3 regions of the Methylobacterium sp. V23 genome follow, and region 1 is predicted to be linked to each of the others. Evidence: predicted binding sites of a transcription regulator. Region 1 holds the regulator's gene; each other region holds the start of a gene.

Region 1 (4,111 bases):
GCGCCCGGGCTGGTCAGTGCTGACCGGATGCGACAGACTTCGCGGGGCGCGCCCGGGTCGATGACCGGGAAAGCCGTTGTCCGTCCGCGAGGCCGCCATGTTCAATGTGTTCGATCTCCTTCAGGCGCAGGGGGGCGCCAGCGCGCAGGGTTTCGGACGGCAGTTCGGCTTGTCGCCGGAGCAGAGCCTGCGCGCGATGCAAGCCCTGCTCCCGGCCTTGACGATGGGGCTGCAGCGGAACGTCGCCCAGGATCCGACCGGCTTCGCGCATCTCTTCAACCTCGTTGGGCCTGCCGCGTCGAAGGCGTCGAGCGCCACGCCGCAGATGGACATGCTGGTCCAGCAACTCTTCGGCTCGCCCCACCTGAGCCAGGCGGTTCTGCAACAGGCCGCCGCCGTCAGCGGCGTCGCGATGCCGGCCCTGAAGCAGATGCTGCCGATCATGGCGGGCATGGTGGTGGCGGGGATCGTCCACGTCATGATCAACCAGGCGCCCGCCGCAGCGCCGGCGCCGCGCGCGGAGGCGAACCCTTTCGGCTTCCCGCCCAATGCCTGGTCGGAGATGATGCAGGTGTTCCTGAAATCCGGCGGCAGTGCCCCGGAGCCCGCGGCGCCCGCGCCTCAGGTCCGGCCGCGCCCAGCGCGGCTCGCGGCCTCGTCCCGGCCCGAACCGGCCGCGCCGGACACGTCCTCCGCGGAAGCGCCCTTCGACCTGATGCAGCAGATGTTTCAGACGGGCCTGGAGGTACAACAGGAGAACGCCCGCGCGATGCAGCGCCTGTTCGATACCTTCTGGCACGATCCCCGCGACCCGACCGAGACGGCCGGTCACGGGCCCGGCGATCGGCCCAAGACAGGAGGCACCGGGCAGCGCTAGCCGAAGCCGGCATGTGCGGAGACGCAGGCGATCGCGGAGACGCGGGCAATCGACTGACCTGAAGCGTTGCTGTCGAACTCAACACCGCGTTCCACAATCCCCATCGCGCCATTGCGTTGGGCAAGGGGCCTCTAGACAGGAACCCTTGCAGAACACTTACGGAACGTTTAACGTGTTCGTGGTTTGTTTCTGGTGCCACCCGCCGCGATCCGTGGCCCTAACGAAGAGTGCCCTGCATGTTGACGCGTAAGCAGCTGGACCTGCTCCAGTTCATCCAGCTCCGGATGCGCGAGAGCGGCGTTCCCCCGTCGTTCGACGAGATGAAGGACGCTCTCGACCTGAAGTCGAAGTCGGGCATTCACCGCCTGATCACGGCCCTCGAGGAGCGCGGCTTTCTGCGCCGGCTGCCCAACCGGGCGCGGGCGATCGAGGTGATCCGGATGCCGGAGAGCCTGGGCGGGAATTCGGGTACCCCGCGCACCGCACCGGCCCCCGAGGTTCGACGCTTCACGCCGAGCGTGGTCGAAGGCGGTAAAGGCAAGGGCCTGCCGGCCGGCGCATCGGTCTCCCGCCTGCCGACCACGCAAGCCACCGACGAGAGCGGTCGGGCGGTGACCATCCCGGTGATGGGTCGGATCGCGGCGGGTACGCCCATCTCGGCCATCCAGGAACAGAGTCATTCGGTGACGATGTCACCCGATTTCCTGGCCGGTGGCGAGCATTACGCCTTGGAAGTGCGCGGTGATTCGATGGTTGATGCCGGCATCCTCGACGGCGACCTGGTCGTGATTCGCAAGCAGGATACGGCCAATACGGGCGACATCATCGTGGCGCTCATCGACGACGAGGAAGCCACGCTGAAGCGCCTGCGCCGGCGCGGCTCATCCATCGCCCTGGAAGCGGCGAACCCGGCCTATGAGACGCGGGTCCTCGGCCCGGATCGGGTGCAGATCCAGGGACGGCTCGTCAGCCTCGTGCGCCGCTACTGAAGGATTTCTCCGTTCGGTTGTTCACCGGCAGGGTCCAACGGATCGTCGGTGCGCTCGGGGATCGCCGGTAGAGCCGTCGCCGACGGTGGCGACGGTTGCGGGCGTGGTCCCGTCTGATCCGACGGCGGCGGTGACGGGGTTGCACGCCATGGCACGACGTCGCCGGGATGCTTCGCGGTGACGAGGGTCGGCCCATCGCAGGTGAAGCGGATGGCGGTTGCGCCGTGCGATCCCAGGAAATCCCGGTCGACGACGATCGGCGCGGCACAGCCTGCGGGTGCGGATTGCCGGGTGATCAAGATCGTGGCCCGGGCGCAGTCCTCCCCGAGGGCGCGCTTGTCGGTGATCAAGGCGAGCACGCGGCCGTCCGGCGTTGTGAGGGTACAACCCAGGCCATCGCAGCGTGAGCCCTGATACCCCGCGATGTCCTGCACCCTCCGATCGTCGCCATCGGCCTTGAGCCATTGCGCCAGCACGAAGGGGAGCGGCCGTCCAAGGGTGGCGAGGCGCCCGTTGCGCTCGCGGATGGCTGCGCCTGCCCCCTCACGATCGATGTAGATGTCGTAGCGGTCCGGGGCGGCGGCACAGGCCAGGCCGATCGCTGCCGGGATGAGGCCGAGCCAGCGCAGCGAAGAGGCCGGAAGCGTCAGGACGATCAGGGCCACTGCCAGAAGGCCGAGGGCGCCCGTGCCGAAGGCCGGGACCACCACGACGGCGTGTCCGAAGCCCGCAATCCAGGTGGAGATGGCGAGCATCCCCCGCACCGCGAGGCCCATCGCCCACCAGACCGGCTGATCCAGTGCGAACGGATAGGCCAGGATCCCGAGAACCGCCGACGGCATCACCGCCAGGGAGACCAGCGGCAGGGTGAGCGCATTGCCCACCAGCCCGAAGGGCTGCACCGTCTGAAAGTGATAGGTGGCGAAGGGCGCGGTGGCGATCTGGGCCACGAGGGTCGTCGCCAGGGTGCCGATGACCGCGGTGGTCACCAGGGCGAAGATCCGGGGGAGCGGGCCGGCCCCATCGCGCTGCAGCGCGCGTCCCGCGATCAGCGGCGCGCAGGCGATCAGGCCGGCGACCGCCCCGAACGACATCTGGAAGCTCGGGCCGAGGAGGCCGTCCGGCTCGCGGGCCAGGGCGATCAGGGCGGCGATGGCCAGGTTGCGCATGCTGAGCGCCGGGCGGTCGACCAGGATCGCGCCGAGCATCACGAGGGTCATGATCAGCGAACGCTCGGCGGCGATGTCCCAGCCGGAGAAGACGCAGTAGGCCGTGACGCCCACCATGGCGACGGCAGCGGCGATCTTCTTGATCGGCCAGTGCAAGGCCGCGAACGGAACGACGGCCAGGAGTGCCCGCACCAGCCAGAACACCACGCCGGCCGCCAGGACCATGTGGAGGCCCGAGATCGACACGACGTGGTAGATGCCGGCGGCGCGGAGGATGTCGTTGGTCTCCGGGCTGATCAGGCCGCGCTTGCCCGTCACCAGGGCCGCGGCCACCGCCCCGGCTTGGCCTCCGTTGGCGTCGGTGATACGGCGCGTCAGGGCGTTTCGGGCCGCATCCACGGCCGCAGCGAGGCGAACCTGCCAGTCCGCCGGCTCGGCTGACGGCCGCAACGCGACCTTGCCGACGAGGGAGCCCACCGCGCCGATCTCACGGAAGAAGGCATCCCGGGCGAAGTCGTAGCCTCCGGGGCGGGCGGCCTCCGGCGGCGGAAGCAGGCGTGCGGTCGCGGCGATGCGGTCGCCCGGCTTCAGGGTGTTCGCCTTGCGATAGGACACGCGCACCCGGACCGGGCGGACCTGGGCGCCGAGAGTGCCGAAACTCTCGACGCGGATGATCAGGCGTGCCCCCTGCTCCCGCTCGTCCAAGCCTTCGATGGTGCCCACCAGCGGACCGATCGTGGTGCGGGCGAGGATCGGCCCGTCGACCCAGCGGACCCGCGCCGCGGCGGCGGCGAAGCCGAGGAGCGCGGCCATCGCGGCGAGCACCAGGGCCAGACCGAACGGGCGCGCGACGAGGAACGGCGTCGTCGCGGCGAGCAGCGCTGCGGCTGCGAGGGGCGCCAGGAGCGACGGTGTCCCCTGCGTCCCGAGAAAGTACACAAGGATGCCGCCTCCGAACGCGACGGCGAGCCAGGGGAACAGCCGACGCTGCTCGATCTCCCGGCGCCAGCCCGCGCGGAACCAGTCCAGGATCAGCCCGGCGCCCGGTCGACGCGCCGCGAGGTGGCGCGTGATGC
Region 2 (4,111 bases), on a different contig from region 1:
GTAGCCCGTGCCGGTGCCGCAGCCCAGCGCCTGGGTCAGGTCCGAGATCAGCTGGTTGGCGCCGAGCTTGTCCCGGCTCGCCGAGGCGACGTTGAGGATCTTGCCGCGCAGGGGCAGGATCGCCTGGGTGGCGCGGTCGCGCGCCTGCTTGGCCGAGCCGCCGGCCGAGTCGCCCTCGACGATGAAGATCTCCGAACCGGCCATGCCCGCCTTGGAGCAGTCGGCGAGCTTGCCCGGCAGCCGCAGCTTGCGGGTGGCGGACTTGCGCGCGACCTCCTTCTCCTGGCGCCGGCGCAGGCGCTCCTCGGCCCGGTCGATCACCCAGTCGAGGAGCTTGTTGGCCTGGGCCGGGGAGGCGGCGAGCCAGTGGTCGAAGGCGTCGCGGATGGCGGTCTCGACGATGCGCGAGGCCTCGACGGTGGCGAGCTTGTCCTTGGTCTGACCCTGGAACTCGGGCTCGCGGATGAAGACCGAGAGCATCGAGGCGCAGGTCGCCATGACGTCGTCGGTGGTCACCGCTGTCATGCGCTTGGCCTGGCCGACGCGCTCGGCATGCTCGCGCAGGGCCCGCAGCAGGGCGACGCGCAGGCCGCTCTCGTGGGTGCCGCCCTCCGCCGTCGGGATGGTGTTGCAGTAGGAGGCCGACACGCCGTCGTCGGTCACCATCCAGGCAACGGCCCATTCGAGGGAGCCGTGCCCGCCCGGCTTGGTAATCTTGCCGGAAAAGATCGCGTCGGTGACGAGTTCCTTGCCCTCGAGATCGCGGGCGAGATAGTCGCGCAGGCCCCCGGGGAAGCGGTGCACGGTCTCGGCCGGTACGTCGTCCAGGCCCACGAGGAGGGCTGGGGCGCACCGCCAGCGGATCTCGACCCCACCGAACAGGTAGGCCTTGGAGCGAGCCATCCTGAACAGGCGGCGGGGGTCGAACTTCAGCGCCCCGAAGATCTCGGCATCGGGGTGGAAGCGTACGCGGGTGCCGCGCCGGTTCTGCACCCGGCCGACGGTTTCCAGGGGACCCTGCACGAGTCCGCGCGAAAAGGTCTGGCGATAGAGGGTCTGGCTGCGGGCGACCTCGACCTCGAGCTCGTCCGAGAGGGCGTTCACCACCGAGATGCCGACACCGTGCAGGCCTCCGGACGTCTCGTAGACCTTCGAGTCGAACTTACCGCCCGCGTGCAGGACGGTCATGATGACCTCCAGGGCGGACTGGTGCGCGTGTTTCGGGTGCGGATGGGGATCGACCGGGATGCCGCGCCCATTGTCGGTGACGACGAGGTGGCCGCTCTCCTCCAGTTCCACCTCGATGAAGCTGGCATGGCCCGCCACCGCCTCGTCCATGGCGTTGTCGATCACCTCGGCGAAGAGGTGGTGCAGGGCGCGCTCGTCGGTGCCGCCGATATACATGCCGGGGCGGCGGCGCACCGGCTCCAGCCCCTCCAGCACCTCAATGGTGGAGGCGTCGTAGCCGGCTTCCGCCGAGACGGGCGGCGGCAGCGGCGCGAGGGGCGCCACGGCGGCGTCGAGCTTGCGACGCTCGGCGGCCTTCGGCAGGGGCGCCTTGCCGCCGGCGAAGAGATCGCGTGCGGGGTCGCTCACCGGAGCGCCTCGCGCGGGTGATGGTGAGGCCGCGGGCTTCGCGGGTCGGATCGCAGAGGGAGACAGTGCAGCATTCGCCTTCATCCTCTCACCATACCGGAACAAACCGGAAACAGAAAGGGGTTCCCGCCCTCCGGGGCGGAGGCCGGAAGCCCCCGCCGCGCAGGACGTACCACCCCATGACATGGTATGGGGGTGGTTAAGAAGGCCTGACGGTGGCGTGATCCGTGGATCGTTGCCCTGGGCGGCGCGCCCACCTCCCGCCTCAGGTCCCGACGCGGCCGCCCCCGCGGCGGGTGATCGTCAGCACGGCGGGGCGCGGCGGCATCGCCGGGTCGAAATCGGGCCAGCGCGTGGCGGGCGCCTCGAAGGTAGCGGGCACCGCCTTCGGGTCCTCCTCGTCGGCCTCGCCGGGATGCTGGACGGCCACGAAGAAGGTGGTGTCGTCGGGGACGAAATAGGGGCCGCACATCTCGGCGCCGTGGGGCACCCGGAAGAAGTGCTTGGCCGTGCCCCGGCCCGCGCCCTCGGTCTCCACCGCCCAGATCCCGTCGTTGCGCCCGGTGCGCGAGGGCGCGTTGCCGTCCGTGGCGACCCAGAGCCGGCCGAGACCGTCGACGGCGCAATTGTCCGGCATGCCGAACCAGCCGTTCGCGGTGGTGGCCGACGAGAAGGTGGCCCCCACCGCCGCGATGGCCGGATCGCCGCAGCGGACCAGGATCTCCCAGGCGAAGCCCGGGGCCGCGTGGTCGCCATCGTCGGGGGTGAGCTCGACGATGTGACCGAAGCGGTTGTCGGCCCGGGGGTTGGCGGCGTCGACCTGGTCCGCCTTGCGCTTCCCGTTGTTGGTCAGCATCACGTAGACCTTGCCGGTCTTCGGGTTGGCCTCGACATCCTCGGGCCGGTCCATCTTGGTGGCCCCGAGCCGGTCGGCGGCGAGCCGGGCGCCGATCACCACGTCGGCCTGGGATGCGAAGCCGTTCTCGCGCGTCAGCGGGCCCTGCCCGAAGACCAGCGGCATCCAGGTGCCGCGCCCATCGGCGTCGAAGCGGGCCACGTGCAGGGTGCCGGAATCGAGCAGGTCGCGGTCGCCGCTGTCGGCCCGGCCGGCGGTGACGAACTTGTAGACGTAGTCGAAGCGCTCGTCGTCGCCCTGGTAGATCACGTATTGGCCCTGCTTGGCGACGATGCCGGCCGCGCCCTCGTGCTTGAAGCGCCCCAGGGCCGTGCGCTTCTTCGGGACGCTCGTCGGGTCGAAGGGGTCGATCTCCACCACCCAGCCGAAGCGGTTCGGCTCGTTGGGCGCGCGGCCGACATCGAAGCGCTCGTGGAAGCGGCCCCAGGCATAGGCGCCGGCCGGCAGGTTGAAGCGCTTGTGGTTGGCGGCCTCCGGCGACCCCGCCGGCAGGGCGCCGGAGAAGTAGTAGTTGATGTTCTCCTCGCAGGTCAGCCACGTCCCCCAGGGGGTCGTGCCGCCGGCGCAGTTGTTGATCATCCCGAGGGCCGAGCGGCCGCTGGGATCGGCGGCGGTCCGCACCCGGTCGGTGCCCGCGGCCGGGCCGGTCAGGACCATCGGCGTCGCGGCGGTGATGCGGCGGGCGTAGCGCGAATCGGGCACCACCGCCCAGCGGCCGTCCTGGCGCCGGATCTCGATGACCGAGCCGCCATGGGCCGCCATCTCGATGTCGACGAGCTCCCGGGTCATGCCCTCGAAATCGACCGCCTTGCCGTCCTGGCGGCCGAGGCCGGGGAACATGAGCTCCTCGTTGGTGTATTCGTGGTTGACCACGAGGAGGCCGTGCGCCGCCGGGTCGGCCGCCCCCGGCATGGGGAAGTAGCCGACGAAATCGTTGTTGTAGCCGAACTGCTGGGCCTGGGCGGCCGCCGTCTGGTTGCGCGGGTCGAAGGCTGGCGCGCCGGGCAGCACCGGGTCGCCCCAGCGGATCAGGATCTCGGCGTCGTGCCCGGCGGCGACGTGGTGGTGCGCATCCGATCCGGCCGCGATCTCGGCGAAGGGGAAGCGGGCGTCGGCGCTGGGAGCGGCCTCGGCCGCCGGCGCCCCGCCGGCGGCCAGGGCGCGGGGCGTCACCACCGCCGCGATGGCGCCGACGCCGAGGAGACCGCGCAGGAGGTCGCGCCGGTCGAAGCGCGCCGCCACGACGTCGCCGAAGGTCGGGTTCCGGCTGCCGTTCGAGCCGTGATCCTCGGCGGCCTCGGCGGCCTGCGAGCGGGTTCGCATCGGTTCGGTCATGCGGCGGCTCCGGCAAGGCGGGTGGCGGGAAGGCGGGACAGCGGGAAGGCGGACAGCGGGCGGCAACCCCTCCCGCTAGCCGCCCCGCATGGCACCGGTGTGACAGCGTCCCGGAGCGTCAGAAGCGGTAGGCCGTCCGGCAGGCGCCCCAGTGCCGGCCCTGCACGCGGATCGGCGCATCGACCTCGCGCACCATGACGATGCGGTCGCCGATCTCGCGACGATAGACCTGGACGGTGGCCGGGCGGGTGGAGCGCGCGGCGG
Region 3 (4,111 bases), on a different contig from region 1:
CGGGCGCCGCGCTGGCCGCCCTCTACGCCGCCGCCGACGTCTTCGTGTTCCCGAGCCTGACCGACACCTTCGGAATCGTGCTCCTCGAAGCCCTCGCCTGTGGTGTGCCGGTGGCCGCCTACCCCGTCACAGGGCCCCTCGACGTCATCGGCCGGACCGGTGCCGGCGTCCTCGATCAGGATCTGCGAGCAGCCGCCCTGGCTGCGCTGGCAATTCCGCGCGAGCGCTGTCGCGGCGAAGCCCTGCGCTACACCTGGGCCGAGAGTGCGCGCCAGTTCTACGACAACATTGCCCACGCCCATGGCAGCACGCCGGCCCCGGCCCGGGCAGCGGGGACGGCTCCGCGGGGCATCGTCGAACTCGGCTGACGCGTGGACCCGTTTCCCCACGCAGGCTAGGGGAAGAGGGCAACCCCTGCCCCGGACCCCTCCCGATGCCGCCCTTCGACCCACGCCTGGCGGAGACCTACCCGGCCGTGATCGGCTGCGACGAGGTCGGGCGCGGCGCACTCTGCGGTCCGGTGATCGTTGCAGCGGTGTGGTTCGCGCCGACCGCGTTTCCGCCCGAGCTGCTGGCGCGCCTCGACGACAGCAAGCGCGTGAAGGCGGCCGAGCGCGAGGCGCTGACCCCCCTGATCCGGGCGCGAGCCCGCGTCGCGGTGGCGGCCGGGTCGCGCGCCCTGGTGGACCGGATCAACGTCCGCGCCGCCACCCTCGACGCCATGCGGCGCGCGGTCCTCACCCTGCACCTCGACGCACCGGTCTGGGTCGACGGCCGCGACGCGATTCCCGGTCTCACGCTCCCGGGCCGCGCCGTGGTGGGCGGCGACCGTCTGGTGCCGCAGATCGCCGCCGCCTCCATCGTGGCCAAGACCCTCCGCGATACCCTGATGCGTCGGCTCGCCGGGCGCTACCCGGATTACGGCTGGGCCAGCAATGTCGGCTACGGCACGCGCACGCACCTCGCCGGCCTCGCACGCCGCGGCCGCTCGCCCCATCATCGCCTGAGCTTCACGCGCGCCTATGACCTCAGAACAAGCTCAACTGGTCCGTCGGAACCCTGAACAGGTCAGTCCGCAGGCGCCGTCGGACTTCAGGATAGCCGAGGCGCAGCCGGGCAAGCCGCATGCGCTGGCGGATCAGGTCGGCATAGGCGCCGGTGCCGGTCATCCGCGTGCCGAAGGCGGCGTCATAGGCCTTGCCGCCCCGCGCAGCGCGGACCAGCGACATGACGTGGCGCTGCCGGCCCGGGTAATGCTCGGCGAACCAGTCGTTCACCAGGTCATCGAGCTCGAGCGGAAGGCGCAGGAGCACGTGGCTGGCCTCTTGGGCGCCGAGGGCACGGGCCTGACCGAGGATCGCCTCGAGCTCGTGGTCGTTGAGCGAGGGGATGATCGGCGCGGCAATGACCATCACGGGGATACCGGCCGCGCTCAGGCGGCCGATCGTATCCAGGCGCTTTTGCGGATGCGGCGCGCGCGGCTCGAGCCGGCGCGCCAGGACGGGATCCAGGGTCGTCACCGAGATCGCGACTTTGACCAGACCATCCCGCGCGAGGTCGGTGAGGAGGTCGAGGTCGCGTACGACGAGGTTCGATTTCGTCACGATGCCGACCGGGTGGCGGAAACGCGCCAGCACCTCCAGCACCGCGCGGGTGACGCGATGCTCCCGTTCGATGGGCTGGTAGGGATCGGTGGCGGTGCCCAGGGCGATGGTAGCAGGGCGGTAACCCGGCGCGGACAGCTCCGCTTCGAGCAGGGCGCCGGCATTCACCTTCCGGAACAGCTTGGTCTCGAAATCCAGGCCCGGCGAGAGGCCGACATAGGCGTGGTTCGGACGGGCGAAGCAGTAGACGCAGCCGTGCTCGCAGCCTCGATAGGGATTGATCGAGCGATCGAACGAGATGTCGGGCGAGGTGTTGCGGGTGATCAGCGTGCGGGCATGCTCCGGCCTCACCTCGGTCCGCAAAGCGACCGCCTCCTCCTCCGTGGACCAGCCGTCGTTGAAGGATTCCCGGCGGGCCGCCTCGTACCGTCCGCTCGGATTGGCCGTGGCACCCCGGCCCCGCCGCCCCGACGGCTGCGGCGTCGTCTCACCGAGGCGTCGCGCCGCCTCGATGCCGGCGGATGATGAGCGGAAGGCGTCTGCAGGCATGGGCCGAGTTCATCCAAAGGGATTGGATGAGAACGTATCACGAACAAACGTCGGGACAGTTGCAGATATTTCAGGCAGAACGCCCGTCCCTCAGCATTTCTACCCGCCTGTTAGCATTGCGCCGCCGTGAGATGGCTTTGCGCAACGCAAAAATGCGGTATGCGCGCGCATGCTTTCGGCTCTCATCTCCGTGACCCGGCCTGCCGACCCCGAATCCGTCGATCAACTCGCCGACACGCTCGGCGCGCTGGTGGCCGGCGTCGCGGCGGGGCTCGTCGGCGATGCGGTGATCATCGTGCCAACCGCGAATACGACGATCGAGACCGTGGCCGAAGCGACCGGTGCGAAGGTCGTTCTGCGCGGACGCGGGTCGTCGCCGTGGTCGGCGGGCGCGAAGGTCGCACGCCGGGACTGGGTCCTCTGCCTGGAGGCCGGCGATATTCCTGCCGAGGGCTGGATCCGTCTTCTCGACCGCTTCATCGGGACGGCGCGGCCGGAGGTCTCGCTGGCACGCCTGCGCCGGCCCCATACCGGCCTGCCCGCGCGCCTGGCTGCCCGGGGCGAGCGCGTCATCGGCGTGAACGCGCCGCGTCCGGGCGATCTGGTGCGACGCGACCGCCTGCTCGCCGGCCCTAAATTCATCCGCCGGCTGAAGGCCCGACCACTCGCGGCGCGGCTCGACCGGGCCTGACCACCGCGGACAATTCGCTGGCGGGTGTGGGTCAGACCGAGATCGATGCGCCGCGACGCAGGTGCTCGTCGAGCCGGGGCATGATCTCGACGAAGTTGCAGGGGCGATGGCGATAGTCCAGCTGCGCGGCGAGGATACCGTCCCAGGCGTCGCGACAGGCGCCGGGAGAGCCGGGCAGCACGAAGATGTAGGTCGCGTTCGCGACGCCGGCGGTCGCGCGCGACTGCAGGGTAGAGGTTCCGATCTTGTCGTAGGAGATACGGTGGAAGACGGCCGAGAAGCCGTCCATGCGCTTCTCGAACAGGGGCTCGATCGCCTCGGGCGTCACGTCCCGACCGGTGAAGCCTGTGCCGCCCGTCGTGATGACGACGTCGACGGCCGGGTCCCGGCTCCAGCTCTCGACCTGTCCACGGATCGCCGCCACTTCGTCGGGGACGATGGCGCGAGCGGCCAGGGTATGGCCCGCGGCCTCGAGGCGCTCGACGAGGGTGTCGCCGGAGCGGTCGTCCTCCGCGCTCCGGGTATCCGACACCGTGAGGACCGCGATGGCCAGCGGGATGAAGCTGCGGGTCTTGTCGGATGCGACCATCATGGAATGCCTTCAGCCGAGCGCGGGCGGGACATCAGCGATCTTACGCGAAAGCCCCGCCCCCCGACAGCGCGCCGGCTGCACCTCAGTTACGCGCGGCCCGGAACGTGTCGCAAGACTTCGTCTGTCCGCTGCGATAGCCGGTCATGAACCAGCGCATCCGCTGTTCGGACGAACCGTGGGTGAAGGAATCCGGTACCGCGTAGCCCTGTGACTGCTTCTGAAGCTTGTCGTCGCCGATGGCACTCGCCGCCTGCATCGCCTCTTCGATGTCGCCCTGCTCCAGGGCGTTGTACTTGTCGTTCGAGTTCTTGGCCCAGACGCCCGCGAGGCAGTCGGCCATGAGTTCGATGCGCACGGAGAGCTGGTTCGCTTCCGTCTTGCTCGACGCGTTCTGCTGGCGCCCCTGCACCTTGCCGAGGATCCCGAGTTCGTCCTGCACGTGGTGCCCGACTTCGTGGGCGATGACGTAGGCGTAGGCGAAATCACCCTTCACGCCGAACTTCTGCTCCATCTCCTTGAAGAAGGACGTGTCGAGATAGACCTTCTTGTCGATCGGGCAGTAGAACGGCCCCATCGCCGCTTGCGCGGAACCGCAGCCGCTGCGGGTTCCGCCGGTGTAGAGCACCATCGCGGTCGGCCGGTACTGGCGACCGGTCTGGTTCGGAAGGACCTCTT

Evidence for each region. Region 1 encodes LexA, which represses DNA repair genes until DNA is damaged. Its sites were predicted from a motif close to TGTTCNNNNTGTGTTCNG; they were not measured.
Region 2: parE (DNA topoisomerase IV subunit B) is a predicted target of LexA. The motif match lies at 1,694-1,711, and genes of this name have one in related genera.
Region 3: CRT23_RS10805 (PA0069 family radical SAM protein) is a predicted target of LexA. The motif match lies at 2,182-2,199, and genes of this name have one in related genera.

What each region holds. Positions count from the first base shown of each region.
Region 1 is NZ_PDHT01000017.1:23,724-27,834, forward strand. It holds gene CRT23_RS16635 (DUF937 domain-containing protein) at 98-877, shown strand; gene lexA (transcriptional repressor LexA) at 1,114-1,866, shown strand; gene CRT23_RS16645 (ComEC/Rec2 family competence protein) at 1,860-4,111, opposite strand, start outside.
Region 2 is NZ_PDHT01000053.1:835-4,945, forward strand. It holds gene parE (DNA topoisomerase IV subunit B) at 1-1,596, opposite strand, end outside; gene CRT23_RS25635 (PhoX family phosphatase) at 1,862-3,847, opposite strand; gene CRT23_RS25640 (methyl-accepting chemotaxis protein) at 3,966-4,111, opposite strand, start outside.
Region 3 is NZ_PDHT01000009.1:91,992-96,102, forward strand. It holds gene CRT23_RS10795 (glycosyltransferase family 1 protein) at 1-368, shown strand, start outside; gene CRT23_RS10800 (ribonuclease HII) at 434-1,063, shown strand; gene CRT23_RS10805 (PA0069 family radical SAM protein) at 1,029-2,153, opposite strand; gene CRT23_RS10810 (hypothetical protein) at 2,323-2,844, shown strand; gene moaB (molybdenum cofactor biosynthesis protein B) at 2,876-3,433, opposite strand; gene CRT23_RS10820 (neutral zinc metallopeptidase) at 3,519-4,111, opposite strand, start outside.